2 regions of the Mesorhizobium sp. M7A.F.Ca.MR.245.00.0.0 genome follow, and region 1 is predicted to be linked to the other one. Evidence: riboswitches for the same ligand, from Rfam matches in the RefSeq annotation. Region 1 holds a riboswitch; the other holds the start of a gene.
The links. A riboswitch is a leader RNA that binds a small molecule or an ion and turns the genes downstream of it on or off. The one in region 1 is predicted to bind thiamine pyrophosphate.

Region 1 (15,936 bases):
CTCCTCACAGACCGCCGCAAGTCTTGCCGCCGCTGAGGGTCGCGATTTTGTCATCATCGGTCCTCCCGGCACTGGCAAGAGCCAGACCATTGCCAACATGATTGCCAACTGTCTTTCAGTTGGCAAAACCGTGCTGTTTGTGGCCGAGAAGACGGCGGCGCTCGATGTGGTGTATCGCCGCCTGCGCGAACATGGCCTGGGCGCGCATTGTCTCGAACTCCATTCCAGCAAGGCGGACCGACGCAACTTTCTCACCCAGCTCAGGATCAGCTGGGAAAGCGGCGTGCGCGTGGACGCAGCGGAGTGGATTGCGATCAACGAGCGGCTTCGCGTCCGTCGCGACGAACTGAATGCCTATGTCGAAGCGCTGCATCGGCACCATGTCAATGGTCTGACGCCTTATCTGGCGCTCGGCATCGCTCTCAAGAACAAGCGGCAGCACGCTCCGAGATTGTCCTGGCCATCGCGCGATTCCCATGACGAGGCAAACCGGCTGGCGCTGGAGCATATTGCCGCCGAAACAGGTCTCGCATTTCAGTCGGTGGAGATGCGGTCGGTCTTGCGTCTTATAGATGTCACCGAGTGGACGTCAGGCTGGCAGGACAATTTGCTCGAAGGGGCAAAGACCCTCAAGAATGCGTCCGAGGTTCTAGCGACCGCACTCGACGCCTTCCTGGTGAGCATCGGCCTGCGCGCCAAAGGCGACGCGTCAAAAGCGGAGCTCGAAGCGCTGCGAAAACTAGCAGCGGCACTCCAGGACAGTGCCGGCTATGACGTCAGCATTGTCTTTGATCGAGATTTCGCCCAGTTGCGGGGAGCCCTCGCCACTCTCAATGAGGCAATCGGAGACTATCGCAAGTCTCGCAAGGACCTGTCGGCCCGCTATGACGAGGCTGCCGTTGCGCGCATACGGGTGGAGGACATAGAGCAGCAATGGCAGCAGGCCGCTTCTGCATTCTGGCCAAACAGTCAGTTGGGCAAACGCAAAGTCCAGAAGCTGCTTCAAGGCTATGTCACAGAGGGGGTAGCCGATCCTCAGCACGACTTGCTGCTGTTGCGCCTGATGCAGGACCGCCGGGCCACTGTCGAAGCCAACATCCTATCTGGGAAGCCGATCGGATTTGCCGCACTTGATACCGACACCCACCGTATCGATCAGATACTCTCGATGGCCGAAAGGCTTCGACAGACGCTACGCCTGCCCGGCCTCGGCACGGAGGATTTCAAAGCGCTCCTGCAAGCAACCGCCCCGAGCCTGCGAAGCGGTGCAGCAGATAGCACGATGCGCTATGGGGCAGCCCGCTTCCTTGCGGCTTCTGCAGCATTCGAGGCTGCCAAGACCCAATTTGCGATCCCTGCTGGAAAGACGCCTTCTTGGGCAGAACATGATAACCCGCTGACCGAATTGACGACTGCGATGGGAGACTTGCTCGACGCCCGTCATCTTCTCCGGGACTGGACTTCGTGGTGCGGCATTCGTCGCAGGGCTGTCAGTCACAATCTGGGAGCGTTGGTCGACGATATCGAGGCGGGTCTAGTGCGACCAGCTGAAGCTCAATCCGCGTTCCGCCTGGCCTATGTACGCTGGTGGCTGCCGGCCACGCTGGATGCCGATCCGGTGCTGCGGAATTTCCGTCGCTTCCAGCACGAGCACGCCATCGAAGATTTCCGGGAAATCGACGATCTTGTCCGCGCTCAAGCAAGCCTTCGCGTCATCAGTGCCATCGCTCATGGTTTGCCGGCTGTGCAAGGCGTCCCGCGCAATTCCGAGTTGGGCCTGTTGCGCCATCAGATGGAATTGCAGCGGCCCAGCCGGTCAATCCGCGAGATGATTGGCGCGATGCCGACGAGCTTTGCCAAGCTCGCGCCGTGCATGCTGATGTCCCCTCTTTCAATCGCTCAATATCTACCGCCCGACCAAGCCCTGTTCGACGTGGTGATTTTCGACGAAGCATCGCAGATCACCACCTGGGACGCCGTCGGTGCCATCGCGCGAGCCCATCAAACCATAATCGTAGGCGATCCCAAGCAGTTGCCGCCCACCAATTTCTTTGGCCGCAACGAGGAGGACGAGGAAGTCGTCGAACACGAAAAGGATCTTGAGAGCATTCTCGACGAAGCCAAAGCGGCCGGCATCCCGGTACGTGACCTGCGCTGGCATTATCGTAGCCGCAATGAGTCGCTGATCGCCTTTTCCAACCATCACTACTATCAGAACCGGCTCATCACATTCCCTTCGCCAACGGTGGAAGATCGGGCAGTTCAGCTGCGAAAAATCACGACCGGCATCTATGACCGTGGCAAAAGCCGCACCAATCGAATCGAAGCCCAAGCGGTAACCGACGAGGCGGTCAGCAGGATGCTGCGTTGGCTGGCCCTACCGGAAAAGGACCGACCCACGCTCGGAGTCATCACTTTCAACGCGCAACAGCAGTCGCTCATCCTCGACCTTTTCGACAAGGCACGCCAGACAGAGCCGGAGCTTGAATGGTTCTTTGCCGACGAGCGTATTGAGCCCGCCATCGTCAAGAATCTGGAAAATGTCCAAGGGGACGAGCGTGACATAATCCTGTTTTCGATCACCTTTTCGCAAGATAATGCCGGCAAGCGCAGCATGGATTTCGGCGCGCTGAATCGGGACGGCGGCGAACGCCGGCTGAATGTCGCGGTGACGCGTGCGCGGCAGGAACTGATCGTATTTTCAGGTTTTGCCGCCGACCAGATCGACCCCAACCGAACCAAAGCGATCGGCGTACAGCATCTCAAAGCCTTTCTCGATTTTGCCGAACGCGGCGCTGTGGCATTGCCAGCGCAGGAACGCGGATCGGTCGGAGCCCTGGAATCCCCTTTCGAGGAGGCCGTCGCTGCCGAGCTTGAGAAGCGCGGATGGACCATCGTTCCTCAAGTCGGCATTTCGGGCTTTCGAGTGGATATAGGGATCCGGCATCCCGATCTCGCCGGCGCCTATCTGGCTGGGGTCGAATGCGACGGCGCGACCTATCACAGTTCTGCCACGGCGCGAGATCGAGACAAGGTCCGCGAGCAGGTCCTGCGCGGCCTCGGGTGGAACATTGTCCGGGTATGGTCAACCGATTGGTGGTTTGATCTCGAAGGTTGCACCGAGAGGCTTCATGCCAGCCTGGCCGCGCTGCTCGAGGAAAGCCGTCGCAAACAGGCTGAACAACAGGAAAGTGAAGCCGCGATCCATTGGGACATGGGACATAAGGTCGACCCCATGGACCCATTGCCAGCCGAAGACCTAGCATCGGCCGGCGAACCGGAACATCCGTCGATAAAATCAGAGCCAGAACTTGTCGCCGCTCCCCTCGCGACGGGAGAGCGCCCATCGGCATCTGCAGGAATTTTGCCTGCGGCCGCGCATTCGACGCATGATACCGTACCGACGGGCGGCCGTTATCGCCTGACTGATCTAACCGGATTTTCCACCAGCCCGGATCAGTTTTATGACTTCGTCTACCGAGGCACGCTGCGGTCCATGGTCGACGCGGTGATCGAGCAGGAAGGACCTCTGCGAGAAGACGTCCTTGCGCAGCGCATCGCACGGGCGCATGGCTGGCTCAGAACGGGCAACAAGATTCGGGAGCGGATCGACCTGCATCTGCGCGAGTTCGATAGAACTGAAGAATCCAGCGGCAGCTTCCTATGGACGAGAGGGACGGTGGTCGACCTGCTTGATTATCGCATGCCGTTCGATGCCGATGCCCGCCGGTCCATTGCCGACATTCCAATCGCCGAGCTGGCCGCTGTCGTCGTTGCGAACGAGGACATTCTGGAACAGTCCGACCCCGCTCTCGACCTTGCACGTCTGCTCGGTGTCGAGCGACTTGCGGCGATTTCACGCTCCCGGCTGGATGAAGCCATCGATCGCGCCCAGCGCAACCTGGCATCGACATAGTCTCGGAGACTCCATGTTTCGATTCATCCACAGCTCCGATCTTCATATCGGCAAGCGGTTCGGCAACATGCCAGAGGATCTGCGCGGGCGGCTCCGTGAAGCGCGCCATGGCGCGATCAGCCGGCTGGCAGAGCAGGCACGCGTCCATGGTGCATCCACCATACTTCTGGCCGGCGATACGTTCGATACCGAAACGCCCACTCCAGCGATGTTGCGGCAGGCCATGGCCGAGATGAGCCAGAGCGCGCCTCTGCGCTGGATATTGCTGCCTGGCAACCATGATTCCCTGTTGGCTGATCAATTGTGGAGTGCAGCGGACAGCGTTGTGCCGGACAATGTCCTGCTGGCGACGCGGCCCGAAACCCTGACCATTGGCGCGGACGTGGCGCTGCTGCCTGCACCTTGCACCACCCGCAGACCCGGTCGCGACCTTACCGAGTGGATGAACAGCGCCGCGACGCCGCAAGGCGCCATCCGGCTCGGCCTTGCTCATGGCGCTATTCAGAACTTTTCCGAAGATTCAGCAGCGTCCGATGTCATTGCACCAGATCGCGCGACCAAGGCCGGCCTCGATTATCTGGCACTTGGCGACTGGCACGGACCCGTCACCATCAATGAGCGCAGCCGTTATAGCGGTGCGCCCGAACCTGACCGTTTCAAGCATGATACACCCGGTCAGGCCCTTGTCGTTTCCATTGCCGGGCCTGGCGCCGTGCCCGAGATCGTGGCCGTTGAAACAGCTAGCTTTTCCTGGAAAACCGCTCCCCTGCATCTGCTGTCTGGCGACGACAGCGCCGCGGCATTTGAAGCGTTGCTTCCACCGGCTCATCTGCGGCGTCAGACTTTGCTGCGAATTGCCGCGTCTGGCCGGGTGCGGTTAAGTGGGCGAACGATCCTTCAAGCGGCGATCGCGGTAGCCGCGCCCGACTTCGCCTATCTGGAACTGGACGGGGACGGGCTCGCGACCGACTGCGAAAGTGGCGATTTGGATCGGATCGACCGCTCTGGTGCCCTTCGCGAGGCAGCGCAGGCACTGTTGGATGAAAGCAGCGACGAAACCCGGTCGGCTGTCGAACGCGACATATCGCGAGAAGCACTGGTTCGGTTGTTCAGCTATTGCGAGGCGATGGGATCATGAAACTTACGGCCCTTCGGCTCCACAACGTCAAACGGTTCGCCGGGCAAGGCGTCGCCATCGAAAACATCGGCGACGGCGTCAACGTGCTTTGCGCGGTCAATGAGTTCGGCAAATCAACCTTCTTCGAAGCGCTGCACGCACTCTTTTTCCAGCCTCACACGGGCACACCCGAAGGCGTGCGACTGTTGCGGCCTTATAGTGGGGGCAATCCGGTGGTGGAGGCCGACATCACCACTTCAGAAGGACGCTATCGACTTGCCAAGCAGTTTTATGGCGGCAGGCTGGCCAGCGTTATTGACCTCGACGGCGGGCGACTGTTGGCTCAAGCCGATGAGGCCGAAGCCTTTATCGGCAAACTAATCCATGGCGGAAGCGCAGGACCGGCAGGATTGCTCTGGGTTCGCCAAGGGGTCACCGGCATCGAAAGGCGCAGCAAAAGCGAGGAGGACGGCGAAAAACGCGTGCGCGAAAGCCTACTGTCCTCGGTTCAGGGGGAAGTTGAAGCCCTGACCGGCGGGCGACGCATGGCCGAAATCGCCGCGGCATGTGAAGAAGAACTCTATAGCCTGGTTACGTCAACGCTGCGTCCCAAGAGCGGCGGTCTCTATGCGGCAGCGCTCGACGAGCGTGACAAGCTGGTGAAAGACGAGCAGCGTCTCAGCGCCGAAGTCACCGGTCTGCGCGATTCGCTCGACAAGCGGCGCATGGCGTTGGCGCGTCTGTCTGAGCTTGAAAACCCCGAAGAAGGCGCCACTCGGCGGGAAGCCATCTCGGCCGCGGAAGCCGCAGTCGAGGCCGCCAAATCGCACAGCGAAGCCTTGAAAGCCGCCGAGGCGGAAGCTGCCCTTGCCGCAATTCACCACGACGCGGCGCAGCAGGCCCTCGATAGTTTTCGGACCGCGCTCAAACGAGCCACGGATTTGCGCCAGCAGTCGACGATTGCGCAGCTTCGCCGCAGTGAGGTTCTCGATCGGCGCGCTTCTGCCATTGCCGAAAACGAACAAGCGATGGGCGAAGTTCAAGCAGCCGAACTGGAAGAGCGCGAAGCACGCGAATTGCTCGCGCGGCTGGATGCGACTCTTTTGGCGCGTGACGCTGCCGAACAACTGGCCGGCTCGGACAACCGGTTGAAACAAGCCGAAGTCGCCAGAACCCAGATCGAAGATGGAGAGGCAGCACTGGCGATGCTGGCGGTGCCGGAACAAGCTGTCGAGCAACTCCAGGCGCTCGAAATCGAGATCGCCAGCCTTCGTGCAGCTCACCTGGCAACCTTGCCGACGCTATGCATGGAATACCGGGACGGCGCCGCCGATTTGGTGACCATCGATGCCAAGCCCTTGCCCCATGCAGAAGACCAAAGCTTTGCTGGCACCGTACGCCTGGATATTGCCGGCATCGGAGCCTTGACCCTGCGATCGAATCGGCCGCAGCAGGCCGACCGGACCATCGAAGACGCCGAAGCGAAGCACCGCAGCCTGCTTGCGTCCCTCGGTGTCGATAGCCTCAGGACGGCACGCCAGCGCCTAGTGGAAGCGCGCGACAAAGCTACCGAACTGGGCTTGGCGCGTCAGCGACTTGCCGATCTCGCGCCCAAGGGGATACAGCAATTACACGAGGAGCTTGCTCGTCTGAGTGCCCTCGGGGCCGGGGACCTCGAACTCAAAGTCGATCCAGAACAGATCCGGCAACATCATGCCGCAGCCGAGCAGCGTGTGGCGACAACACGCAACAGCGTGCGCGAGGCCTTGCCTTTGCGCAGCCATGCCGACGAGGCTGTCATGGCTGCGGAGACGGCTTATGTCACCATCCAGGCGGAACTGACCAGCCTCGAGGTCATATTGGGACCCGATGCAGCGCGCGAGGAAAAGGGGCGCTTGCTGCTCACCGAGGCCACCGCACGACAAAAGCTGCGCGAAGCGGCCGAAATGCGCGCTGCTCCCCTGCGCGACGGCGCTCGCGATCTCACCAGCGCTGAAGCCGTTCTGCGCCGCGCCCGTTCGGTTCAGGATGCCGCCACACAGGAAGCAAGTCAGTTGCGTGTAACCCTGGCCGATCTCAATGGCCATATTCGCACTCGGTCCGACGACGCGGTGGAAGAAGCTTTGCGCGAGGCCACAGAAAAATTGGAAATCGCTGGAGAGCGAGCGAGACGCTTCGAATTCGAAAAAGCCGTCCTCGACCGGCTGCGCACGACGCTGGTCGCTGCGCGCTCGACGGCACGCGATCTTTATCTGAAGCCGGTCATGTCCGAGCTGCGACCGCTGCTTGGATTGCTATTCGATGACATCTCCATAGTGTTCGACGAGAACACACTGTTGCCACAGACCGTTCGCCGCAATGGTCAGGATGAGGATGTCGATAGGTTGAGTGGCGGCATGCGAGAACAGCTTTCGGTTCTGACACGTCTGGCCTTCGCCCGTTTGCTTGCCCGCGACGGCCGACCCACACCGGTTATCCTGGATGACGCTTTGGTTTATTCCGATGACGACCGCATCGAGCGCATGTTCGACGCTTTGCATCGTCAATCACACGATCAGCAGATTCTCGTTTTCTCCTGCCGCCAACGCGCGTTTGCAAAACTCGGCGGTAACATTTTGCAGATGAGCGACTGGCAACCGGGTCGGTCATAAGCGGAGATCGCGCAGCCTCAGCTAGGGCGACGGCAGATCGTATCGTGTTACGATTGCAATGCCGTTTTCGATCTCGATTTCGATAACTTCATTAATCAGGAATTCCTCTGGGCCAAGATCCTCGAGGAGAGCATCGAAGAGCTCTCTCTGTTTTTCAGGCCCGACCTGAGGGACGACGATAATCAGGCCGGCGTGAACCGGTTCTTTGGCATAGAGCTTCCTGAAGTCCTTAGCATTGTTGGTGACGAAGGTGAAATCCTCATCGATAATGAGCGGCATGAGGTCCCAGTCGGTTTCGCCGCTTAGCCCAAGCCAGTTGACGTGGTTTGCTTCATGTCCGCGTTCTTGGGCTACCGCAACCAGAGACGTGTGCAGGCACTCATCGATCAGAAACCTCACGAGGTCACACGCGTCTCGACCTGGCCGACGGACCTGGGTCGCCCTTCAAAACCACGCGCTTCGACGACTTTATTTTCACGCCCTGCTCGACCAGCTTCTTAGGCCGCCCACGAACCGGGTGCGCGGCGACCCACATTCTGGCGAGCTCAATCACGCGCGGCGTTAGCTTCGGATATCCCTCCAGAACCTCCGCTTCATCTGCGCCCTGCGCTAGCATCGTCGTGATCATACGAACAGGGATGCGGGTTCCTTTGAAGACAGGCTCTCCGCCCATCACCCCTTTAACGCGGCCGATGGCGGCCTCCGCTTCATCAAGATCCACGATGCGCGCTTTGAGCTGTTTACGTGCCTCGGCGACGTCGACGATCAGCAGGTCGTCGGCCCTTACGGTCTTGGCCCTTGGGGCAGCTTTGATTTCCTCGAACAGGCGGTAGCGACGATCAGCGGGCAATGTCGCACCCACGCCATACCAAAGCTTGAGCCGCAGCAAATCCTCGCCGGTCAATGCCCGTCGGACGACCCCACCGATGCGCCGAGCAGTGCTTGGCACAGTATCGACAATGCGTTTGTCGATCGCATTGTGCACGGCCTTGATTCCTATCCCGCTGACGGCGGCTGCCTCTGCGGGGGTGTAGATGCGAGCAAGTGTGCCCATTATTCTTCTCCTTATAAAGAATAATATAGGCCGTTTGACCCCCTCCGTAAAGGCACGCGTCTTTGGAATCACGGCGGTTAGCAAAGGCGGTGGTGAGCCGAGAGGCCTCACAAACCCTTGGGGCTCGAGATGGCAGACTCGGCGCAGTATAATTGCGCTAACTATCGAATTTGCAGTTGGCGACAAACGACACACGAGTTCGTCGCGGACTTTTAACTCTGCGAAGGCGCGTCTTCGAGCGCTTTGAAACCCTACACCCATCTGCAGGCCATCTGTATCAAGCTTTGGACCAAAACCGTTTCCATCGCTCACGAGCGTTCTCTCTGGGGGTCTCAAGTGGGGCTTGCCCATGGCCACGAATTTTTGGGCGACAGCGGTGCAGAGGCCGCATACCGCTGCCTGCTTGACGTCGCTGACCGTGTCCATGTCCGAAATTTGCCTACAAATTTCGGACGCCCTTGGGCGCGCTAGATTCGCTATGGAAAGCTGGAAGCACTCGCAAGCCCGGTGGCCACAGCGTCTGCAGCGCCAAGCTATTCCTCCGTATCCAAACCCGCATCCTCATGGCCACTAGCCAACTCTGGCATAATTTCACCAGCAAGCAGCTCATCTCTGCTCAGCAGCCCGGCATCCTCGAGCGCCTCGCAGTCCGGGAGATCGCGAAGCGTGTCGAGGCCGAACTCGAGCAGGACGCTTTTGTCGTCACATAGGTGTAGGGAGCGCCGGGCGTCGGACTGCGCGGGTTCGACGCGATCAGGCCGGTGCCGCAGATGGCCGATCAGGTCGCGACTGATTACTTCCCGAAAACCGACGACAATTCGGCGCGGGTAATCGGCTGGAAGTGCCGATGCACATCAGCATCAGCACGTCCGACCACGTCAGGTCCACGGCACGCCCGCTGCTTCCGCAGGCGCGGATGGCATCGGCATAGGCCGGCCGTGTCAGGTGCTTCCAGCCGCCGGCGACAGCGACGAGGTCATAGGGCCGTCCGCGCAGCTCTCGGATGTCGTCGATGAGAAGGTCACGGGCGAGCTCGCGGGAGAGACTGCACCGCAAGCGCGTCCCGCGCGCGCGAACTGCTCGATCAACTGATCTCAGACGACGACGAATCTCGTCCAGATTCCAAAAGCGGTGGCCGCAGCGGCGCTTTGCGGGCTCGCGTTACCACAGATCGCAGAACTGTGATCTCGCCTTGTGCCCGAGACCGCAATCTGGGCTCGCGACGAAGCATATCGCTTGCGATCATCAAAGGACGCGTCGACGCCGTCGGTTGCCTTTTCCACCGCCGCCTCACACATCGTGTTGGGGCTGAAGAGCTACCTGCAAATCCTCGCAACGGGCGCGGCCGCATCCTTGATTTTACAAATTGACACGTCTTGGTTTTTAGAAAATGCCACGTGCGATGATGGCGCCAAAAAAAAATGTCACGCGAGATGATCATGCCTGAGGTAAATGGTCCGCCAAAGTTGGGAAAGGTATACCGGTTGAATGGTGGATAGGTACGCCGGATAAAAAGGGCTTCGGGTTCCGGAAGACGAACTAATCGACGGATAGGCGCTGCTCGTGAGGGAAACTGCATGCGCATTACGGTTATGACCATCCAGGGATGTCGGATATGATCTTGAATAGTGACATTGCAGGCCAAAGAGCGGCCGAGAAGCTAGCAGAGGGCCTGAAATCGCAGGGCAAGCAGCAATACGAAGAAAGGTCGAGGGAACGCGAACGAGATGTGTCTCGTTAGGTCGCACGTTGCACCAGGGGTGCGTCGGAAGGCACTCCGCCGTGTCCTGAAGAGGTAGCCTGCACTTGAGAATAGCCACGGTGGTACCTTATTTTCGGCTGTGAAGCACACGAGACCCGCGACGTGAGACCCAGTTGCTCAATACCCAGTTGCTGGGTGAGCGTGCATGACTGCCAACGGAAGGTCTTGCACGCACCCTCGCGATCTTGAGCAATGGTCGCCATGACTTTCTTCTTGCAGGCTTTTGAGTGGCCCAGCCTGCAATCACCAGACCCCACCGACTCTAAAGAGCGTGGCAGACGGGATAGTCGAGGTTGCCCGGCACAATTACGCTCAAGGCTTGCGCCGCCCAGAGGACACGCTGAAAAGGCAGCATGGGCGCGCAAGCACGCCATTCACGAGAGTTCGACATGAAGACTATGCAAGAAAAAGACATTCCGGCATTCGTGCAAGCAGTTGTGGAGGCCGGCTGCAACATTTGCGCGATTGGCAACTTGGGATATGTCTTTGGCGATGCTGATTTGACGCCGGCGCAACGGAGGTCCGTCGAGCCACAGCTGCGCAGGATTGCTGAGATCTACGGCGAACGCGATCATCTCATGGACGAGATAGCTGTATATCTGCGGTCGATCGGACGCCATGTCGAGGTTGAGCCGAAGACAGGTGTTTCCTGATGGCCGCGATCGATCGCGTTCCGTAGTCGCCATTTCTATTGGGTAACGAGCAGCCGTCTTCCAACCTCTGAAACAAAAAAGAGGTGACCCCCAAAGGCCGCTCTCGAGACCGCAAGTCTGAGCCGCTAACGCATTGCGATAACCAGGCTGTCCGAACTGGGCGTCGATGCCTTCCTCGACCAGGTCGCGGTAGGCGGCGATCTCATCTACCGCATGCATAGCCAAGCCAGAGAAGTTTTCGGCAGCGGAATTCTCGGTCGCTTCCCCTTTTATGACTAGAGGGTGCGGCCGATCCGGCCGCGACGATCTCGCAGGGATTGCCATATACGGCAACACGAACACCGGCGGATCAATACTCGGATAATGGCGGCCGGCTATGTAGCGATCGATCGCGCACCAACATATCAATGCAATAGCTTAGTTGCTTTCAAAGGCGGGTCTCTACGAACTGCAAGCAAGCTAAACGATTGCGTCAACTCTTCCTCGCAGAGCGAAAACTCCGCGCCCACGCGATTTCTCTGCTGGAACAGCGGCACATCCTCAGCGCCAGGACACGGCCGCCGCCGTCGGGTTTTACGAAGCCGGTGATTGCATAAGTTGCCCGCAAGATATCATTGGTATCGGGAACGCCGCCGATGCCGCATCCTGAATAGAGCGGCCGCTTGCACCTGCCAGCCCGACGACCAGATCATATCTGCAACTCCATCTACCTGGACGTGGTGCAAATCACCTCGCTGAAGCCGCAAATCGTCGCCTTCGACCAGGATAACCACATCCGTGACCGCCTGAGCTACTCGGTCGATCTCGACGCACATGGCCGATACAGTTTTTCCATCCTTCACGAAGCGAATGAGACTTTGGCCATTCCAGCCCTGGTCTACGGGGCGTGACTTGTCCCCGATGCATGCGCGAGCTCTCCGCTCGGCCGGCCGCCGGACGTCGCCACCGGCCGAAGGCGCCCGAAGGCGCCCGAAGGCGCTTGACAAAGCAGCACCGGCCCATTCAACTTGAGGCATTCACCAGGGGAGTCCCGGTAAGGGGCTGAGATACTGCTGGCTTTCGCGGCGCAGTGACCCGTTGAACCTGATCCAGTTCATACTGGCGTAGGGACGGTGCAAGCGCTTTGCGGGAGTTTACGCCCGAGGTCCTGCTGCAGCAGGTCTACAGAAGCGTCTTTTCATCCTTCCGGCACAGAACTGGGTCTCCAATGCATGAGCAAAGGAGCCTCACGATGAATGCCCTCACCCCCGCCGTGTCGACGGGACCACTGCCCGCCTCGCGGAAAATCCACAAGCCCGGCGTCCTCTACCCGCAGATCAGGGTGCCGATGCGCGAGATTTCCGTCCATCCGACGGCCGGCGAACCGCCCGTCACCGTCTACGATCCGTCCGGCCCCTACACCGATCCATCAGTCCAAACCAGCATCGAAAAAGGCCTTGCCCGGCTTCGCCACGAATGGGTCACGGCGCGTTGCGATGTCGAAGCCTATGACGGCCGCCACGTCCGGCCGGAAGACAATGGATTCGCCACCGGCGAGCGCCTGACACCGGAATTTCCGATACGCAATCGGCCGCTCAAGGCCAAGCAGGGCAAGGCGGTGACCCAACTTGCCTATGCGCGCGCCGGCATCATCACGCCAGAAATGGAGTTCGTAGCCATCCGCGAGAATCTCGGCCGCGAGGTGATGCGCGGCAAGCTGCAACGCGACGGCGAAGCCTTCGGCGCGGCGATCCCAGATTTCGTCACACCCGAATTCGTGCGCGACGAGGTGGCGCGCGGACGCGCAATCATTCCCGCCAACATCAATCATCCCGAGAGCGAGCCGATGATCATCGGTCGCAATTTTCTGGTCAAGATCAACGCCAACATCGGCAACTCGGCTGTCACATCATCGATGGCCGAAGAGGTCGAAAAAATGGTCTGGGCGATCCGCTGGGGCGCGGACACGGTGATGGACCTGTCGACCGGCCGCAACATCCACAACATCCGCGACTGGATCGTGCGCAATGCGCCGGTGCCGATCGGTACGGTGCCGCTCTATCAGGCGCTGGAAAAGGTCAACGGCATCGCCGAGGATCTGAACTGGGAGGTCTACCGCGACACGCTGATCGAGCAGGCCGAGCAAGGCGTCGACTATTTCACCATCCACGCCGGCGTGCGGCTGCACTACATACCGCTGACCGTCGACCGGGTCACGGGCATCGTCTCGCGCGGCGGCTCGATCATGGCCAAATGGTGCCTGCACCATCACCGGGAGAGCTTCCTCTACGAGCATTTCGCGGAGATATGCGACATCTGCCGCGCCTATGATGTCTCCTTCTCGCTCGGCGACGGCCTTCGTCCCGGCTCGATCGCCGACGCCAATGACGCGGCGCAATTCGCCGAGCTGGAAACGCTGGGCGAGCTGACGAAAATCGCCTGGGCCAAGGATTGCCAGGTGATGATCGAAGGCCCCGGTCACGTGCCTATGCATAAGATCAAGGAGAACATGGACAAGCAGCTCGCTGTCTGCGGCGAGGCACCGTTCTATACGCTTGGACCGCTGACGACCGACATCGCGCCGGGTTACGACCATATCACCTCAGGCATTGGGGCGGCGATGATCGGCTGGTTCGGCACCGCCATGCTCTGCTACGTCACGCCGAAGGAACATCTCGGCCTTCCCGATCGCAACGATGTCAAGATTGGCGTGATCACCTACAAGATAGCCGCCCATGCCGCCGACCTGGCGAAGGGTCATCCGGCTGCTAAACTCAGGGATGATGCCCTTTCCCGCGCTCGCTTCGAGTTCCGCTGGGAAGACCAGTTCAACCTGTCGCTCGACCCCGAAACCGCGCGCTCCTTCCACGACCAGACCTTGCCCAAGGAGGCGCACAAGCTGGCACATTTCTGCTCGATGTGCGGGCCGAAATTCTGCTCGATGCGCATCTCCCACGACATTCGTGCCGAGGCACAGAAAGAGGGCATGGCGGCAATGGCGGCGAAATACCGCGAGGGCGGCGATCTCTACATGCCAGCTGACGAGACTGGCGTACCGGTCGTGCCAGAGGCTCCCAAACCATCATGAGGGTGCTCGTCAAAGGGGCCGGCGTTGCCGGCCTCACCGTCGCTTTCGAACTCGCCGCCCGCGGCGCGACGGTTACAGTCGCCGAGATGCGGCATGGCCTTGGCGGCAACGCGTCGTGGTTCGCCGGCGGCATGCTGGCGCCATGGAGCGAGCGCGAAAGCGCGGAGCAGCCGGTGCTGGATCTCGGACGCGACGCTGCCGACTGGTGGGATGCGGTGCTGTCGGGTCAGGTGACACGGGCCGGGACATTGGTCGTGGCCGCGCCGCGTGATGCCGGTGAGCTTGACCGGTTCGCCAGTCGCACGTCAGGGCATCGGCGCGTCGATGAAAACGAAATTGCGCTCCTGGAACCCGACCTCGCCGGCCGCTTCCGGCGTGGATTGCTCTTCCCCGACGAGGCTCACCTCGACCCACGCCAGGCGATGGCGGCACTTCATGACAAGCTTGCGACCATGGGTGTCAAATTCCACTTCGGCTGCGACGCCCGGCCTGTTTCGGGTTTCGCCCGTCAGATAGACTGCATGGGAATGGCAGCGGCCGATGACAGGCTGCGCGGTGTTCGCGGCGAAATGCTGATCCTTCGCACGCCTGATGTCTCGCTGTCGCGGCCGGTCCGTTTGCTTCATCCACGCTTTCCGCTTTATGCCGTGCCGCGCACCGATCACCGTTTCATGATCGGAGCGACGATGATTGAAAGCCAGAGCGCCGGACCGGTGACGGCGCGTTCCATGATGGAGCTGCTGGGCGCCGCCCATGCCCTCCATCCGGCCTTTGGTGAGGCCGAGATCGTTGAAACCGGTGTGGGTGTCCGTCCGGCATTTCCCGACAATTTGCCACGCGTCGAAACAGACGGTGAGATCATCGCGATCAACGGTCTTTATCGTCACGGTTTTCTCCTCGCCCCCGCCATGGCGCGCCAGGCTGCCGACCTGGTTTTCAGTCAAGACAGAACCAAGGAGCATGCTCATGAAACTGATGGTCAACGGCGAGGCGCGTGAGATTGCCGCCACCATGCTGGCCGAGTTGCTTGCCGCGCTCGACTATGAGGGCGATTGGCTCGCCACCGCCGTCAACGGCGACCTCGTGCACAAAGCCAACCGCGCGGAGTTCCAGTTGAGCGACGGCGACCGGATCGAAATCCTCTCGCCCATGCAGGGCGGCTAGCATGTTGGAGCTTTATGGAACCGAGCTTTCGTCGCGCCTGCTTCTCGGCACGGCTCAGTATCCTTCGCCGGCCATCCTTGCCGACGCGGTCAAGGCGTCGGGCACGTCGGTGGTGACCGTCTCGTTGCGGCGTGAGATGGCGGGCGGTAGGGCCGGCGAACAATTCTGGTCGTTGATCCGCTCGCTGGGCGCCAGAATCCTGCCCAATACCGCCGGCTGCCTCTCCGTCAAGGAAGCCGTCACCACCGCGAAAATGGCGCGCGAGGTCTTCGGCACCAACTGGATCAAGCTCGAAGTGATCGGCAATCACGACACGCTACAGCCGGATGTGTTCGGTCTGGTTGAAGCCGCCCGCATCCTGTGCGAGGACGGCTTTGCGGTATTCCCCTATACCACCGACGATCTCGTTGTCGCCGAGCGGCTGCTGGAAACGGGCTGCAAGGTCCTGATGCCGTGGTGCGCACCGATCGGTTCCGCCTTGGGACCGGTCAACATGACGGCGCTGCGCTCGATGCGCGGATATTTCCCTGGCGTCCCGCTGATTGTGGATGC
Region 2 (15,936 bases), on a different contig from region 1:
GTCAGCCGCGCGCGGGACGAATAGCTGGTGCGGCGGCGATTGCTTGGCGGAATTGCCGAGGCACGTTTCCCGCGGCATCGAACCATCGAAGACAACCCAAAATAGCCCGTTCCGGTTCGCCGGGCGGGCCATTTTTGCGTTTTGGCCTGATCAAGCCAGAATGTTGACCGCGCGTGCCGCGACCAGCGCGATGGTCAGCAGCGAGATCATGGCCTCGGCCATCATCAGCAGCTTGGCGCGCTGGGAGAGTGGCAAGGTATCGGTCGGCGAAAATGCGGTCGCATTGGTGAAGGCGAGGAAGAAATAATCGACGAAGCCGGGCAGCCAATCTCGAAGCTCACGGTCGTTCAACGTCATCTGCGCGAACAGGAAATCGGCCTGTGCGAGCTTGACGAGGCCGCAGGTCGGCGGACCGCCGCGGTCGGTGCTCCAGAACCACAAGGCAAAAACGATGACGTTGGTGACCCAGATGTTGAGCGCGTCGATCAGCAGCGTCGTACCGCTACTGCCGGCATGGCCCTCCAGCAAGGCACGCACCAGCAGGACCAGCGAACCGCAATTGATGATGCTGATGATGGCGGTCATGGTCAGGGCCGTTCTGCGGATCATGACCCGAAACTGGCCGATCGCATGCCACTCGTGGTCCTCGACCGCCTTTCGGGTGGCGGCCTGCGTCCAGGCGGTGGCCACCGACAAGGGCAGCAGCAGGGCCGCCTCCAGCGCGGGCGCCACCCAGCGCGGCCCGAATGAGAGATTGTTGATGACCAGAAGCTGCAGGCAGATGATGACGAGAACGGCCGCCCGGGCCATCCAGAAATCGAGCGCACGGTAGTGAATGACGGCATGGTGGTGGCGCATTTTTCAAATCCTGGATGCTTTTTGGGGACGGTAACCGGTCAGGCGTAGGCGACGCCTGCCGCGATCACGCCCAAGGCGCCATGCCCGGCATGTTCAGGGTGCTGCGGGATGGCGTGTTCCATTGTTGTCTTGCTGGCATGTGATGACGGGAGAGGCGGCATGGTGGCGCGAAACTCTGCCTCAATCTTGGTTTTGCCATGGTCGGCCAAGTATACATTTTCGTAAGCTTCAAGTTCTGGGCTGTTCGTAAAACCGTCCGGTGTGATTTATCCACCGCATGACGCGAATCGACGAACCCATGAACGGTTGGCTGCCGGTCGGCAGTTCTGTTCCAGGCGACTGGTGGCAGTCGTCGATCTGGCCGGGGCTGACGCGCTATCCAGAAGCCGCCCTGGCGCTTTTATGCCTGACGCAGATCCTGTGCTGGACCGTGGTGCCGGCGCTTGTCGATGCCGCCCCGCCCGGCGATGTCGTCGAGAGCTTCATGTGGGGCCGCGAATGGGTGCTTTTGACCTATAAGCATCCGCAGCTCCCCGGCTGGCTGCTCGAGATCAGCCATCTTCTGACCGGATCGTTCCGCTGGCCGCAATATCTGCTCGCCCAGCTTGTCGTCTCGGCGACCTTCGTCTTCGTCTACCTGCTGGCCCGCGACATGCTCGGGAGAACCCGCGCGCTGGCCGCCGTGCTTTTGATGCCGTCATTGTATTTCTTCGGCTGGCCGACACCGCAGTTCAATCATGATTACGCGCAGATGCCCTTCTGGGCCGCAATCTGCTGGCTGCTGTGGCGTGCGGGCCGTAGCGGTGGGCCGGGCTGGTGGCTGGCGCTCGGATTGGTGTCGGGCGTCGGGCTCTATGCCAAGTTTTCCACCGGGCTGCTGTTGCTCTTCGGGGCGATCTGGCTGTTGTCGGACACGCGGGCACGCAATCGGCTCGCCACGCCCTGGCCCTGGCTTGGGCTCGCGGTTTTCCTCGCCGTTGCCGCGCCACTGGCCATCCAGCTCTACCGCATCGATTTCCTGCCGCTGACCTATGTCGCCGGCCGCGATGAATGGGTGCTGGTCCACCGCGCCCGCCTTTACTATATCGGTGTCCAAATGGCGGGGCTCTGCGGCCTATTGCTGGTGCTGTCGATATCGGGGCTGTTGCGGCGTTCGCCCGCGCCGGAACAGCCCATTGAGCGCGGCGCGCTGGCCTATCTCGTGTGGATGGGGCTTGGTCCGGCGGTGCTTGTCATGGTGGCCTCGCTGTTTACCGGCGCCGGCGAGGCGTGGGGCGCGCCGATGTACAATCTGGTCGGCGTTGTGGCGATCGCCTTGCTGGGTCACCGGCTTGGCGCCGTCGAACTGCGACGGCTGGCGATCTGCGCGTTCGCCTGCATCCTCGGCATGTCCGGTGCCTATGCGGGCATCCGCTGGACGAGTTGCAATTTGCGCGGGCGCATGGATGCCGTCTGCTGGCCAGCGCGGCAGATTTCGGACGAAGCCGAGGCGGTCTGGCACGCGGCGGTGCCCGGTCGGCTCGACATCGTCGGCGGCGATACCCGTATCGCGTTGCTGGCGGGCCTCAACGCCTATGACAAGCCGTCGATCTTCACAGACCTCGACATGCGGCTCGCCCCCTGGATCACCAGCCAGCGGCTGCGCGATCACGGTATGCTTCTGGTCTGGCCCGGGAGCGGCGTGCCACCGCGGCTGCTGGCGTGGCTGGGAAACATCCCGGTCAAGACCGTTCTTTTCGACTGGTCGCTCAGGGCACCACCGGTGGCGATCAGCTTTGCCGCCATTCCGCCTGGCATGAAGCTACCGGGTTTGATCGACAGCCTCGCCCAACCGAGCAATTGAGGTAGATCCACCGCGTCCGCTGGACGAAGCAGGTGACAATGCCCATTTATGGCGAGACCACTTGCTTTCACGCAATTCCAGACGGAAAACCGCTACACACTTTTCCTGGAATTGCTTTTGAGGAGACGTGACATGGCGACTTCGACCGAACGTGCAGTCCTTGCCGGCGGCTGTTTCTGGGGCATGCAGGATTTGATACGGCGCTATCCCGGCGTCATCTCCACCCGTGTCGGCTACAGCGGCGGCGACGTGCCCAACGCCACCTACCGCAACCACGCCACCCACGCCGAAGCCATCGAGATCAATTTCGATCCGGCCATCATAAGCTATCGCACGCTGCTGGAACGCTTTTTCCAGATCCACGATCCGACGACCCGCAACCGCCAGGGCAACGATGTCGGGACGAGTTATCGCTCGGCGATCTATTACACCAGCGACGAACAGAAGCGCGTCGCCGAGGACACCATCGCCGATGTCGATGCCTCGGGCCTGTGGCCGGGCAGGGTCGTCACCGAGGTCGCACCCGTTGGTCCGTTCTGGGAAGCCGAGCCCGAGCATCAGGATTATCTGGAGAAATATCCCAACGGATACACCTGCCACTTCGTCAGGCCAGGCTGGAAGCTGCCGGTTCGCGAGACGGCGGTTTCGTAGATTCGCAACTGCGATTTGCCCTGCATTGCTGCTCGACGGTGTCGTCGAGCAGGTCATCGCATCCAAACCCCTTTCAGTCAGCGCACCGTGTCGCGTCGGCCATTGAGCTTTCACAACGTCCGAGCGCTCTTCGAACGCCTTCGTCAACGGCGAATGCGGATGCGGTAGGCAAACACGGTCAGGTGGTTGACAGCCTGCCGTATCGCGGTCCAATTGCGCAGGAAGAGTTGATTTCGGGAGACGGGCCGTGAAGAAAATCTACGAAAAGCCAGTGTTTGTAAAACGCGAGCGTCTTTCGGTTGTCACTGCCTTGGCATCGCCTTCCACTCAGCCGACCTGACAAGCTCGCCCTGATCTGTCGGCCGTTTGAGCCGCCGAAGATGAGGCCGATCGAATCGACCGATCACTCGGAGCCGATCACAGCCGTTTTTGTCCTCGATATCTCTAACCATACGGGGCCTCTGCTCGCCGGCTGGCTAGAGGCTGGAAATGCAATTGGCGCGATCATCGTGCCTGGGTTCCGGCGTCGTCCCACCGGTTTCAGCATCGGCAATTTCCGGCGAAGGCTGCAACGCAAGCTGCTGCTCAGGCGGTTTATCGGTAACACGCCTGTCAAGTTGATCGAATTTGGCCGCCCTTACGATTGGAATGCGCTTGGTCGCCAATTGTCTGACCTCCGCGCCGATGTGCTGGTCTGCTACACTTTGCCTGTCTTGATCCCTCAAGAGGTTCTTGGCCATTTTTCCAAAGGCGGGGTCAACCTCCACCCGGCGCTGCTCCCCGACTATCGAGGGCCACATCCGACCCAGCGCTTGGCCGTGGACGGCCGGTGTGCGGCTCATGGCGGCGTCACGCTCCACAAGATGTCCGCCGGTTTTGACGAGGGTGACATTCTCGGGCAGGTGCCGTTTTCCGAAGCTGACTGGACCTCGAGAGAAGCCTTGGTCGACAGCACGGCAACCGCTATGCGGATTCTGGTGAGCGAGGCGGTGCCGGCCTACTGCCGGGGGCTGTTGTCAGGAATGCCGCAGCCGAAAGGCGACTTCGTCTGGGCACGGCTTCAGCCCAGCCACCTGATAATCTCGCCGGCCATGTCGGTCGAGCATGTTGTACGGCTATGGCATGTGCTCGGCCTTCTGCCAGGCATCTATCTTGAAATCGGAACGCGCAAAGTCAGACTGGGATTCCAGATCAGAAGGCTGGGGCCTTGCACAGGAAAGGCTCCGGTCAGGCGGTGGGGAACAGTGGAATTCGATCTCGCCAACGGTCGGGTCCTGTATTTTACCTACGGTAGAGTGCTCAAACGGCTGCTCAATTCAAAACACCTGTTTTTGCGCCCGCCCGCCGGAAAACCCGCTCCACAAATCCGGCTGTTCGGCAAAACGAGTGCTGCGGACCAGAGAAACGGATGAAGCCGCTGGGCGATGCCCAGCGGCTTCATCCGTGTGCGGTTACTTGCCACAATTATTATCGTTTACCGTTGGCGCCGTCGCGTTACCATCGGCGTCCGTCTGCGCGCCTTGCGGGTTGGTCGGGCAATTCTGATCCGCGTTCGAATTCATGTCCCCTACCGTGCCAGTCGTGCTGTTGGTCGTGCCCGGGTCGACAGTGTCCGGCTCGACCGTATTCGGTGAAGCCGGCGTGTTCGGCTCAACCGTCACCGATTTGCCGCTGCCGCTTCCATTTGCGTTGTTGCTGCCGGCGCTTTGCGCCATGGCTGACGTGGCCAGACCAATGGTGAGAACCGAAGCTGCGAGGATTTTCATGAACATGGTTTGTCTCCATTTCTGTGAAGTCGTCGCTTGTTTTCTACGAAAGTGATCGCGTTGCGACTGTGGGGACAACCGGTCGCGGCGGCGAAGGTTCCCGACAAAATTCCGCTCAGGCGCACCGTGACTGGCGCAATGCTTTTGGCGCAGTGCTCTGAAAAAACGGCTTTCCCTTGAACTCCAATGATGCTTTAAGGCGCACATCCACAGGGGTGCTCCGTACGGTCGGGGCTGAGACGGGGGCGGCAAGCCCACAGACCCTAGAAGCTGATCTGGGTAATACCAGCGGAGCGAGGCGGGCGATGTTTTCAGGCGCACAGATTTCCCTATACCCCATGACCGACGAATTCGTCGGTGTCATTCTTGGCGCGCTCGGTGCGCTCGATCCCTGGCGCGACAAGCTCAGGATCGAGACCGACGACATCTCGACCTTGCTGGTCGGGCCGCCCGAAGTGCTGTTTCCCGCCATGCGCGACCTCTTCGTGGCGGCGGCACGCAGCGGCAAACATTGCGTGTTGTCGGCCGCCATCTCGCGCGGGTGCCCTGGCGAGCCGGATGACCCGATCTGCCGCTCCGATGCACTTGGCGGGCCTGTCGGGCCACTCGGCCCGCGCAAGGATGCGGCCATCGCGGCGGTGCGCAATGCTGCTGCCACCGGCCAGTCGGCGGCGGCGCAGTTCTCGCTCTATGTGATGGGCACCGACGACCACATGGACGAGATCTACGGCTGCATCGATTTTCTCAAGCAGTCCGGCGTCTATGAGCGTTCCAAGCATTTCTGCACGAAACTGCGCGGTGATGCCGGTGCGATCTTTTCGGCGCTGGACGAGGCCTTCTGCCGCTTCGGACCAGGCGCCGGCCACGTAACCCTCGACGTCACGGTCTCGGCCAACAGCCCGTCGGCTGTCTGAGCCAGCCGCGCTTTCGCGCTGCCGTCAAAGGTTGTCTCCCGTGGCCACATCATCAGTCGCTTCGCGCCCGATCGCGAGCCTTCTTGTCAAGGCAATGCCGGCCATGATCTCGGTCGGTTTGCTCCTGCTGGCGTGGGAGCTTTATGCCACCTATTCCGGCATCAGGCCGACGACACTGCCGGCGCCGTCGCGCGTTTTCGAGCAAGCGCTGCTCAATCGCCAGGCGCTGGCCGACAACGCCATTCCGACCATCGGCGCCACGCTGCTCGGCTTCTCCTGTTCGCTCAGCGCTGCCTTCGTGCTGTCGATGCTGGTCGACTTCTTCCAGCCGCTGCGGCGTGCGCTGTTTCCTGTCTTAATCGTCAGCCAGACCTTGCCGCTGGTGGCGATCGCGCCGCTGGTGGTGCTGTGGTTCGGCTTCGGGCTGGCGCCCAAGATCATGCTGGTGGCGCTGGTTACCTTCTTTCCAATGCTGGTTGCATTGGTCGAGGGTTATGAGTCGACCGAGGCCGAGATCGGGCAAATGCTGCGCGCCATGGGAGCAGGGCGCTGGCGCATCTTCGTGCTGGCACGGCTGCCTTCGGCGCTGCCCTATTTCTTCGCTGGTTTGAGGATCTCCATCACCTACGCCGTGGTCGGCGCGATCTTCGCCGAATATGCGGGGGCCGCGAAGGGGCTGGGCATCTACATGCTCAACGCCAAGAACAATTTCCGTCCTGACCTGGTTCTTGCCGCCGTCGGAGTGAGCGCTGCCCTGACCCTTGTCCTGTTCGGGTTGACTGTACTGCTGCAGCGCCTTGCGATGCCCTGGGAGCGGGCCGGCAAGGAAACCCCCGGGAAGGGGCCCTGGCGATGAGCCGGCTCGAACTGCGGTATGTGCGCAAGGCGTTCGGTGGGCTCGACGTGCTGGCCGATATTTCGCTTAGCGTCGGCGCTGGTGAATTCGTCTCGATCCTTGGACCCTCGGGCGCCGGCAAATCGACACTCTTCCAGCTTCTGACCGGCGCCGAGCATGGCGAGGGCGAGATGTTGTTCGACGGCGCGCCGCTCGACGACCACGGCAGGCATTTCGCTTTCATGCCGCAGCGTGACGCGCTGATGCCGTGGCGGCGCATCCTCGACAACGCGACGCTCGGGCTCGAAGTGCAAGGCATGAGGAGACAGGCGGCGCGGGCGCGCGTTGCGCCATTGTTTGCCGAATTCGGGCTTGCCGGCTTCGAGCGGCATTTTCCAGCGCAACTGTCCGGCGGTATGCGCCAGCGCGCGGCCTTGCTGCGCACGGTGGTGCAGCAACGCGACATGCTTTTGCTCGACGAGCCGTTCGGCGCGCTCGACGCGCTGACCCGCACGGCCATGCAGCGCTGGCTGGAACAGATGTGGCGGCATCATCGCTGGACGGCGCTCCTGATCACCCATGACGTGCGCGAAGCCGTGTTCCTGTCCGACCGCATCTATGTGCTGTCGGCGCGCCCGGCCCGCATCGTGCGTGAAATCAAGGTGCCGCTGCCGCGCCCGCGCAGCCTTGGCGGCGATGCCGCGCGCCAGGCAAGTACGCTCGAGGCCGAGATTCTCGACATCATCCTCAACGCCACCCCATCCAAAGGACACGATCATGACTGACTTGACGCGCCGGCAGGCCTTGTTGCTGACCCTTGCCACAGGCCTTCCGCTCGTTGCCGGATCGGGGCGAGCCCAAGCACAATCGGCACAAAAGGTCACCGTTGCCCTCGACTGGACTGTCAACACCAACCACATCGGACTGTTCGTCGCCCGCGACAAGGGCTTCTATCGCGAGGCCGGGCTCGAGGTCGACATCCTGCCTTACAGCGATACCGGTGCGGGCACGCTGGTTGCAAATCGCGTCGCCGATTTCGGCATCAACGGCACCATCAGCCTGTTCACCCAGAGAACCGCCGGAGCGGACCTGAAGGGCGTCTATGCGGTGGTGCAATCGGAAACCGGCCGCGTGGTCTTCAATGCGGCCCGCAGCGAGATCGTAAGCCCGAGAAACCTCGACGGCCTGACCTATGGCGGCTTCGGCAGCGCCTGGGAAAACGCCCTGATATCGACCATCATCCGCCATGATGGCGGCAAGGGCAATTTCGAGACGGTGACGCTCGGCACCTCAGCCTATGAGGCGCTGGCCAATGGTTCGGTCGATTTCACGCTCGAAGTCTCGACCTGGGAGGGTGTCGACGCCGAGCTCAAGGGCGTCAAACAACGCAGCTTCGTCTATGCCGATTACGGCGTGCCTGACGAGCACACGACACTGATCTCTTCGAGCGAAGCCTATCTTCAGGCAAACCCCAAGCCTGCGGCCGCCTTTGTCCAGGCGACGCGGCGCGGCTACCAGTTCGCGGTCGATCACCCCGAAGATGCGGCAGCCCTGCTGATCGCGGCCAACAAGGATGCGTTGACCAATCCGGCGCTGATCCACGCCTCACTGAAGGCGCTGATCGACGGCCATTATCTGCGCAGCCAAAGCGGCGCCATCGGGACGATGGATCCGGCCAAGATGGGAGCGATCGGCGGCTATCTCTTCGCGTCCGGCATTTTGCGTGATGCCGACGGCAAGCTGGTTGCTCAACGCCCGGATTTCGGGAGCTATTTCCGCAACGACTATCTGAGCTAGTCTGGCATAATCAAATGAGATGGGTCGCCAGTCTTTCTGGGCGACCGCGTGGAGCAGGTCGTCTGGGAGTGGCGCCCTGGCTCCCCGACAGCCAGTTTAATGCCGATCTGATCTTGTTGATTAACTGCCCGGCAATGGTTGCGTGCAAAGGTCGCCCTGAGGGATCATTGGGGTGTTTGCATTGCTCATATCAAAAAGCGAGGCGCTTTCGCACATCAGTGACGGCAGGATTTTGTCCGCAGCCCGAACGCGCGAAATCCTGGTGGATTTGCGCGAAGGTTTCTTTCGGATCTGCGCGCTGGCCTTCGCGGGCATGTTCGTCTACCGCGGCGTATCTCACCTGATGCTCGACCCGACCCGCATCAATGTGGCGCTGGTGGCAATTTCCGAGATCCTGACCTTTACCTGGCTGCTTCTGTCGCGGCGACCGCAGGTACGCGACTGGAACCCGCTGACGGTGGTTGTTTCGGTGGTCGCCAGCTTCGGTGTCGGCTTCATCGACCTGGAACCGGGCGTGGCCATCATCCCGATCTATGCCGCCGCGCCGCTGCAAGTCCTGGCGTTGGGGTTCGTGATCTGGGGGAAGATATCGCTAGGGCGTTCTTTCGCCATTCTGCCGGGCAATCGCGGCGTGATGACCGACGGTGCCTACCGCCTGGTGCGGCACCCGATCTATGCCGGATACCTTGCCGGTCATGTCCTGTTCCTGCTGTCGGCCTTTTCCTTCTACAATCTTGCTGTCTACGCCGCGATCACCTTCTTCCAGGTTCATCGCATCCTGCGCGAAGAGGCGCTGTTAGCCGCGACGCCGGAATACCGGGACTATATGAAGCGCGTCCACTACAGGCTGTTCTACGGGATCGTCTGACAAGCGGGCCAGCGCAGAATCGTTCGGCCTGCACTCACGCTTGCACTCTCTCGCTCCCGCATCCGCCGACAGACTCTGGCCACTTGCAATCATCGTGGCGGTCTTGCTGATCTTGCGAGAGGCTCATGCGCTGTCCGGTGTACGGCCTCGCAGTAAGACGAGCAGAGTAACGCCCGATCATCAATGGTCTTACGCACTGTTAGTGTAAAGAGAAATTATTCCAACTTTATTACAATTTTATTTCAGAAATTTTTTTGATGTATACCACGCTTCAGGCTCAGTATTCTTTCTCTGAAACTGAAATTCACCACCTCGCGTAGTTGATCTTGCAATCGGCCTCTCGCCAATTGCTTTAGCGCAACGACAACAGGAGAGTGTTATGGCTCACACCATCAAGACAGTCGCCAACATGTTGGCGGGTAGTGCGGTAATCTTAGCCCTTTCCCTGCCCGCCAATGCTGCGGGAATCGGCCTTGGCGTTGGTGCCTCGGTGGGTGGTAGCGGCGGCGTCAATGCCGGCGTCGGGGCTTCCGTTGGCGGCAGTGGCGGCATCAGCGCCGGAGTGGGCGCCTCGGTGGGCGGCAGCGGTGGTGTAAAGGCCGGGGCCGGTGCCAATGTCGGCGGCTCGAGCGGTGTCAATGCTGGTCTCGGCGCTTCGGTCGGCGGCAGCAATGGCATCAATGCCGGCGCGGGCGCCAATGTTGGAGGATCTGGCGGCATTGCTGCCGGACTCGGCGCCAATGTGGGCGGGACGAGCGGCGTCGGCGTCGGTGTCGGCGTGGGTATTGGGGGCGGCATCAATCCGTCGAACCCGAGCAATCCGTTCAATCCGTCAAACCCCAGCAGGCCGAGCCTGCCGGGTGTCGTGGCCCAGATGTCGGATAGCAACGTGGCGCGAATGAAGAAGCGCTGCGTCGACGTGCTCGGCAGCGAAGGCGCTTACGACCGCGACCTACGGCAACTCTGCCTCCTGATCGCGCGCCGCTGATGCTGGAGGTGCCGGGACTGGAGGTGCCGAACCGGCCCTGAGGCTCGGCCGCACGTTCCTGGCCTCCGGCTGGTCGGAAGGCCCGCCACACTGGCGGGCTTTCCGCGTTCATTGGCGTGCCGGTATCAAAGTTCTGGCTTCCATCACGTTGGATGGCCGTTTCCGTTGCCACGATCGCACGGAGCGGTAGAGCCTTGGGAACGTTCTCGTCTTCGAACATCGCGGCCGCGATGTTCGACCCAATGCGTCAGCACTAACGGGAGCTGAAAGCCATGAGCCTTGGAACCATACTGATCATCATTCTTATCCTTGCGCTGCTTGGCGGCTTCAGCGGCCTCGGCGGCGGTCCTTTTTATGGCACCGGCTATTATGGCGGCGGCGGCCTCGGGCTCGTGCTGCTCATCGTCATCGTGCTTGTCATGCTCGGGCGCATCTAGCCAGGCCCGCCCGGTTGTCGCCGACAGATCGCAATCTCGTGAGCGCCCCCAATGTCGGCGCGCACCGGATTGTGATGCAGGCAAGCCGGCTTGTGATCCTGCACTCTGCAAAACTTTCGTATGGTCATTGCGGTCCACACCCCCCCCGTGGAAACAAGAGGAGAGGGTCCCACCCCTTGTCCTCCTCCAAGGCCCGCTCCGGTTCACCGTGGCGGGCTTTTGCTTGATGGGCGAGGAACCGGCTTGCATCAAGCTTCAAGGAGAGGCGGGTGTTTTCTGAGAAGTCCCCGTTCTGGCTGCGGCATTGAGCGCAGGCCGGATCCTGACGCCAGATTACTCCATGTCAGGTACGTCGCCGCTGACGAAGAGCGTGTTAGGCGGGCCGTATTCGCCTAGCGTCGGATCGGCCTCACGGCTCCAGGCGATGACGCCGGCATGCTTTGCCGCCAGAGCCTTGGCGGTGCGTATAGCGCGGTCTTCGCTTTGCTGGTCGGCGGGTCCAAAGGCGGGGAACAACTCGCCATCCTCACCGCGATCGAAGGCGACCACGACGATCAGCCTGGGATTTTTCTGGCCACTGGAATCGGACATCTTGCACCTTTAGCGCGGAACCTATCACATTGCTCGGGGTTGAAGGCCGCGAATCGATGAATGCCGACTTTGGGGAGTGGCATCGTGCAAGATCAGCGTTTCGATGAGCCGGTCAGGATTGCGCTCGGCCGATCGCGAAACTCGATCTTCAACGTGGAGCGGGTCGCTCAGGCTGCAGACATCCTGCTGAACCGCTGGCCGGTTGCGACCGGGCAAAAGCATATGGTTGCCCGCAAGGTCTGTCTGGCCGTGCTCGAGGGAAAGAAAGAAGTCTCGGCGGCAAGGGCGGCGTTCATCAACGCGGCGATCGAGGCGGACATCCTCGTCGAACCGCGTGAGGTGTCGATCCCGTAGCCTGCCCCGGTGAAATTGAATCAGGATCTGGCTCCATCCCCTTGGATGTGTGCCTCTTTTGGCGACGGCCGACCGGCTTTCGGGGCTATTGACCTGCCTCTCGGCACGCCCTGCACGGTTATTCCGCCCATTCCGCTGCCTTTCGGTCAGTCTTCAGCATCCGTTGACAAGGCATCCGGGCCTCTGTATTGAACAGGATTATACAGGTTCATTGAACAGGTCCCTTATGAAACGGCGCGCGGTTCAATTGTCTCCCGGCACGGGCAAGCCCGAGCAGATCGCCACCGTCCTCGAACATGAGATCCGCTCCGGCGTTCTCGGCTTCGGCGACCGCCTTCAAAGCGAGAACGAACTCGTCCAGCGCTTTTCCGTGAGCCGCAATACGGTCCGCAAGGGCCTCGAGGAACTGTCGAGCCGCGGGCTGATCACGACCAGGGTCGGTATCGGCTCGTTCGTCACCTTCGACGGCAAGCCGGTCGACGACGCGATCGGCTGGTCGCGGGCGCTGGCCGATGCCGGCGCCAATGCCGAGACGCGGACGCTGCGGCTGGAGGTCATCGAAGACCCCGATCTGGCTGCGCTGCTTGGTATCGAAAGCCCGTTCTTCATTGCCGTTGACCGGGTGCGCACCAACGCCAGCGACGGCCATGCGATCTCCATCGAGCGCAGCCGGCTGCCATTGTCCTCCGAGCTTGAGGACGTACCGTTGCGCGGACTGCGCGAGGGCTCGCTGCACCAGACGCTGCGCGCCGCCGGCCTCATTCCCGACCATGGCGAGGAATGGGTCGAGATCGAGATGCTCAATGCCGAGGATGCGGCCATCCTCGGTTGCCCACAAGGCACGCCCTTCCTGCGCGGGCGCCGGTTGACGCGTGCGGCTGACGATCGGCCGATCGAGTATGTCACCAGCCTGCTCAATCCGGCACATTTTGCGCTGCATATGAGGTTCTAAGCGATGTCGGATGCAACCAGCAAGACCATCGATCGCGCCATGGGCGCGCTTGTCGGCGGAGCGCTGGGAGACGCGCTCGGCATGCCGACGCAGCTTTTGTCGCCGGCTCGCATTGCCGAACTCTACGGCCATGTAGAGGATTTCATCGAGCCTTTCGCCGATCATCCGGTGTCGAAGGGCCTGGCCGCCGGAACCATCACCGACGATACCGAACAGGCGCTGCTGCTCGGCCGCATCCTGGTCGAATCCGGCGACCGTTTCGACCACGCGCGCTGGGTCAATGCGCTGCTCGACTGGGAGCGCGAGGTCAAGGCGCGCGGCAGCTATGATCTTTTGGGGCCGTCGACCAAGCGTGCCATCGATGCCATCAACAATGGCGTACCGGCCGAGGAAGCGGGACGCAGCGGCGACACCAATGGCGCGGCCATGCGCATCGCGCCTGTCGGCATCATGATGCCGCTTGAACCGTTGGAGACGTTCGTCGGCAAGGTGGCGGAGACTTGCCGGGCGACGCACAACACCTCGATCGCCATAGCCTCGGCCGCAGCCGTCGCAGCCGCCGTCAGCCGCGGCGTCGCCGGCGGCGGTTGGCGCGATGCTTCGGCCAGCGCGGTCGCGGCGGCGAGGCGAGGGGCGACGCTCGGACATTGGGTCACCGGCGGCGACATCGCCGCGCGCATCGTATGGGCGCAGGACATCGTGCGCGGCAAGGCGATCAGGGATGCGATCCGGCTGATCACCGATCTGGTCGGCACCGGCGTCGCCAGCCAGGAATCCGTTCCGGCTGCCTTCGCCGTGCTGGAAGTCGCCCGTGGCGACCCCTGGCAAGCAGCCATCATCAGCGCCAATCTCGGCGGCGACACCGATACGATCGGCGCCATCGCTGCCGGTATGGCCGGCGCCTGCACCGGCTTTTCCCGATTGCCGCAAGAGCACATCCTCCGGCTTGTCGGCATCGACTTGTCAGAGGTTGGCGCACTCGCCGCCGACCTTGTCGCGGCAAGGGCGGCGAAAGCCGGCTCCAGCAAGGACGCGGCGGCATGAGGGGGCGCCTCGTTCACATCGGCAGTGCCGTGGTCGACTATGTCTACCGCATCGATGCCCTGCCGGCGCCCGGCATGGAAAAGACGGCGTCGAGCTTCGCCCAGGTCGCCGGCGGCGGCTTCAACATGATGGTGGCGGCCAGCCGCACCGGCATGCAGGTGGTGTTCGGCGGCCAGCTCGGCAGCGGGCCGAATGGCGACTTCCTGCGCGCCGCCTTCATGGCCGAGAACATCGCGACACTGACGCCGCCATCGCCCTTGATGGACAGTGGCAATTGCGTCGCCATGATCTCCAGCGACGCCGAACGCACCTTCGTGTCATGGCCAGGTGCGGAGAGCATACTCAGCCTCGAAATGATGGCGCCGGTCGCGGTGGCACCGGGCGATTGGGTGTTCACCTCCGGCTATACGCTGAGCTACCCCAGGAGCCGCGATGCGCTCACCGACTGGATCGAGGCACTGCCGGACGAAACCCCTTTCGTCTTCGATCCGACGCCGATCATCTCGGACATTCCACGCTCCATCCTGTCGCGGGTGCTTGCCCGCACCACATGGCTGAGCTGTAACACGACGGAGGCGGCTGAGATCGCCGGTTCGGGCAATGTCGAGGCTGTCGCTGCACGACTTCTGGTCGACCATTGCCCACGGGCTGCGGGCGTGGTCATCCGCGCCGGCGCGAAGGGTTGCCATATCAGGCTGGCCGATGGCTCAGCGCAGACCATTGCCGGCTTCAAGGTCAACGCCGTCGACACCAATGGCGCCGGCGACACCCATATCGGCGCTTTTGTCAGCGCGTTGGCGCGCGGCACCCCGCCCTTCGAGGCAGCGCGCTATGCCAATGCTGCGGCGGCCATTTCGGTTACCCGCCATGGTGGCTCCTCGGCGCCGACGAACCGCGAAATCCAGACATTCCTGAGCCATGCCGCCGATCCATCGGGAGCAGGCCGGACACAGAAGGCCAATGCATAACAGCTGGAAAAGCCTGACAAGCCCGGGAACCGGGCAAACCCACAGAGAGGAACCAACCATGCGCATGCCTGATTTGACTGCTCTGCTGACGGCGACCGCCGTCTTTACCTCCGCACTTGCGTTCGCCGCCAAGGCCGACGAAGTGCATGTGCTCAACTGGAAGGGTTACGGCGCCGATGAACCGTGGGCCGTCGAGGCTTTCGAAAAGGCGACCGGCAACAAGGTCGTCAACGACTTCTTCAACTCCGAACAGGAAATGCTGACCAAGATCCGGACCAATCCCGGCCTCTATGACGTGGTCATGATCAACGCGGCCTTCAACGACCAGGCGATGGCCGGGAAACTGATCCAGCCGATCGACGTTTCCAAGCTGCCGAACTATGCCGACATCAGCAAGGACAAGGCGGGATCGCCGATGCTCGTCCATGACGGCAAGGTCTATGGCGTGCCGTGGGTATGGGGCCTCACCGCACTCGCCATCAACGAAAAGTCCTTCGACAAGCCACCGACGAGCATCGCCGAAATGTGGGATGCCGCCCACAAGGGCCGCGTCGTCATTCGCGATGATGCCGTTGAAGCGGTGCAGTTCGGCGCCATCGCCACCGGCCAGAACATCAACGACATCAAGGATATGGATGCGGTCAAGACGAAGCTGACCTCGCTGATGCCGCAGATCAAGACCTTCTGGAGCTCGGAAAACGACTGGAACCAGATGGTCGCCTCCAACCAGGTCGACATCGGCACCTATTGGAGCGGCTCGGCCGACCGCGCCAAGACGCATTTCAAGCTGCCGGTCTCGCTGGTGGTGCCGCAGGAAGGTGCCGTTGCCTGGCTCGACGCGTTTTCCATTCCGGTCGGCGCCAAGAACGTCGCCGGCGCCGAGGCCTTCATCAACTACATGATCGACCCGAAATTCTACGTCGAATGGGTCACCAAGGTCGGTGCTCCCGTCTCCGCCAACACCAAGGCGGTGGAAGCGCTGCCCGAGGACGCCTTCAACCGCAAGGTCATGGGTGATCCCGAAGTGGCCAAGCGCATCCAGTTCCAGGCGCCGATCACCGATGCCCAGC

Region 2: linked by a shared signal. The riboswitch ahead of EOB80_RS28235 (YkoF family thiamine/hydroxymethylpyrimidine-binding protein) and the one ahead of thiC (phosphomethylpyrimidine synthase ThiC) in region 1 are both predicted to bind thiamine pyrophosphate.

Annotation. Positions count from the first base shown of each region.
Region 1 covers NZ_RZTE01000014.1:16,115-32,050, forward strand. Annotated here, with positions in the region: gene EOB80_RS16260 (DUF3320 domain-containing protein) at 1-3,916, shown strand, start outside; gene EOB80_RS16265 (DNA repair exonuclease) at 3,930-5,054, shown strand; gene EOB80_RS16270 (ATP-binding protein) at 5,051-7,684, shown strand; gene EOB80_RS16275 (DUF5615 family PIN-like protein) at 7,706-8,083, opposite strand; gene EOB80_RS16280 (DUF433 domain-containing protein) at 8,088-8,738, opposite strand; partial or broken gene EOB80_RS35310 (SMC-Scp complex subunit ScpB) at 9,272-9,794, opposite strand; gene EOB80_RS16290 (hypothetical protein) at 10,854-11,153, shown strand; gene EOB80_RS16295 (hypothetical protein) at 11,816-12,043, shown strand; TPP riboswitch at 12,165-12,281, shown strand; gene thiC (phosphomethylpyrimidine synthase ThiC) at 12,385-14,220, shown strand; gene thiO (glycine oxidase ThiO) at 14,217-15,218, shown strand; gene thiS (sulfur carrier protein ThiS) at 15,187-15,384, shown strand; gene EOB80_RS16315 (thiazole synthase) at 15,386-15,936, shown strand, end outside.
Region 2 covers NZ_RZTE01000041.1:36,162-52,097, reverse strand. Annotated here, with positions in the region: gene EOB80_RS28260 (hypothetical protein) at 151-858, opposite strand; gene EOB80_RS34660 (hypothetical protein) at 897-1,067, opposite strand; gene EOB80_RS28255 (glycosyltransferase family 39 protein) at 1,157-2,701, shown strand; gene msrA (peptide-methionine (S)-S-oxide reductase MsrA) at 2,834-3,352, shown strand; gene EOB80_RS28245 (formyltransferase family protein) at 3,733-4,764, shown strand; gene EOB80_RS28240 (hypothetical protein) at 4,804-5,124, opposite strand; TPP riboswitch at 5,320-5,433, shown strand; gene EOB80_RS28235 (YkoF family thiamine/hydroxymethylpyrimidine-binding protein) at 5,424-6,032, shown strand; gene EOB80_RS28230 (ABC transporter permease) at 6,136-6,888, shown strand; gene EOB80_RS28225 (ABC transporter ATP-binding protein) at 6,885-7,652, shown strand; gene EOB80_RS28220 (ABC transporter substrate-binding protein) at 7,645-8,664, shown strand; gene EOB80_RS28215 (isoprenylcysteine carboxylmethyltransferase family protein) at 8,837-9,532, shown strand; gene EOB80_RS28210 (hypothetical protein) at 9,912-10,520, shown strand; gene EOB80_RS28205 (DUF3309 family protein) at 10,793-10,957, shown strand; gene EOB80_RS28200 (hypothetical protein) at 11,291-11,548, opposite strand; gene EOB80_RS28195 (DUF982 domain-containing protein) at 11,633-11,902, shown strand; gene EOB80_RS28190 (GntR family transcriptional regulator) at 12,129-12,854, shown strand; gene EOB80_RS28185 (ADP-ribosylglycohydrolase family protein) at 12,858-13,898, shown strand; gene EOB80_RS28180 (PfkB family carbohydrate kinase) at 13,895-14,866, shown strand; gene EOB80_RS28175 (ABC transporter substrate-binding protein) at 14,925-15,936, shown strand, end outside.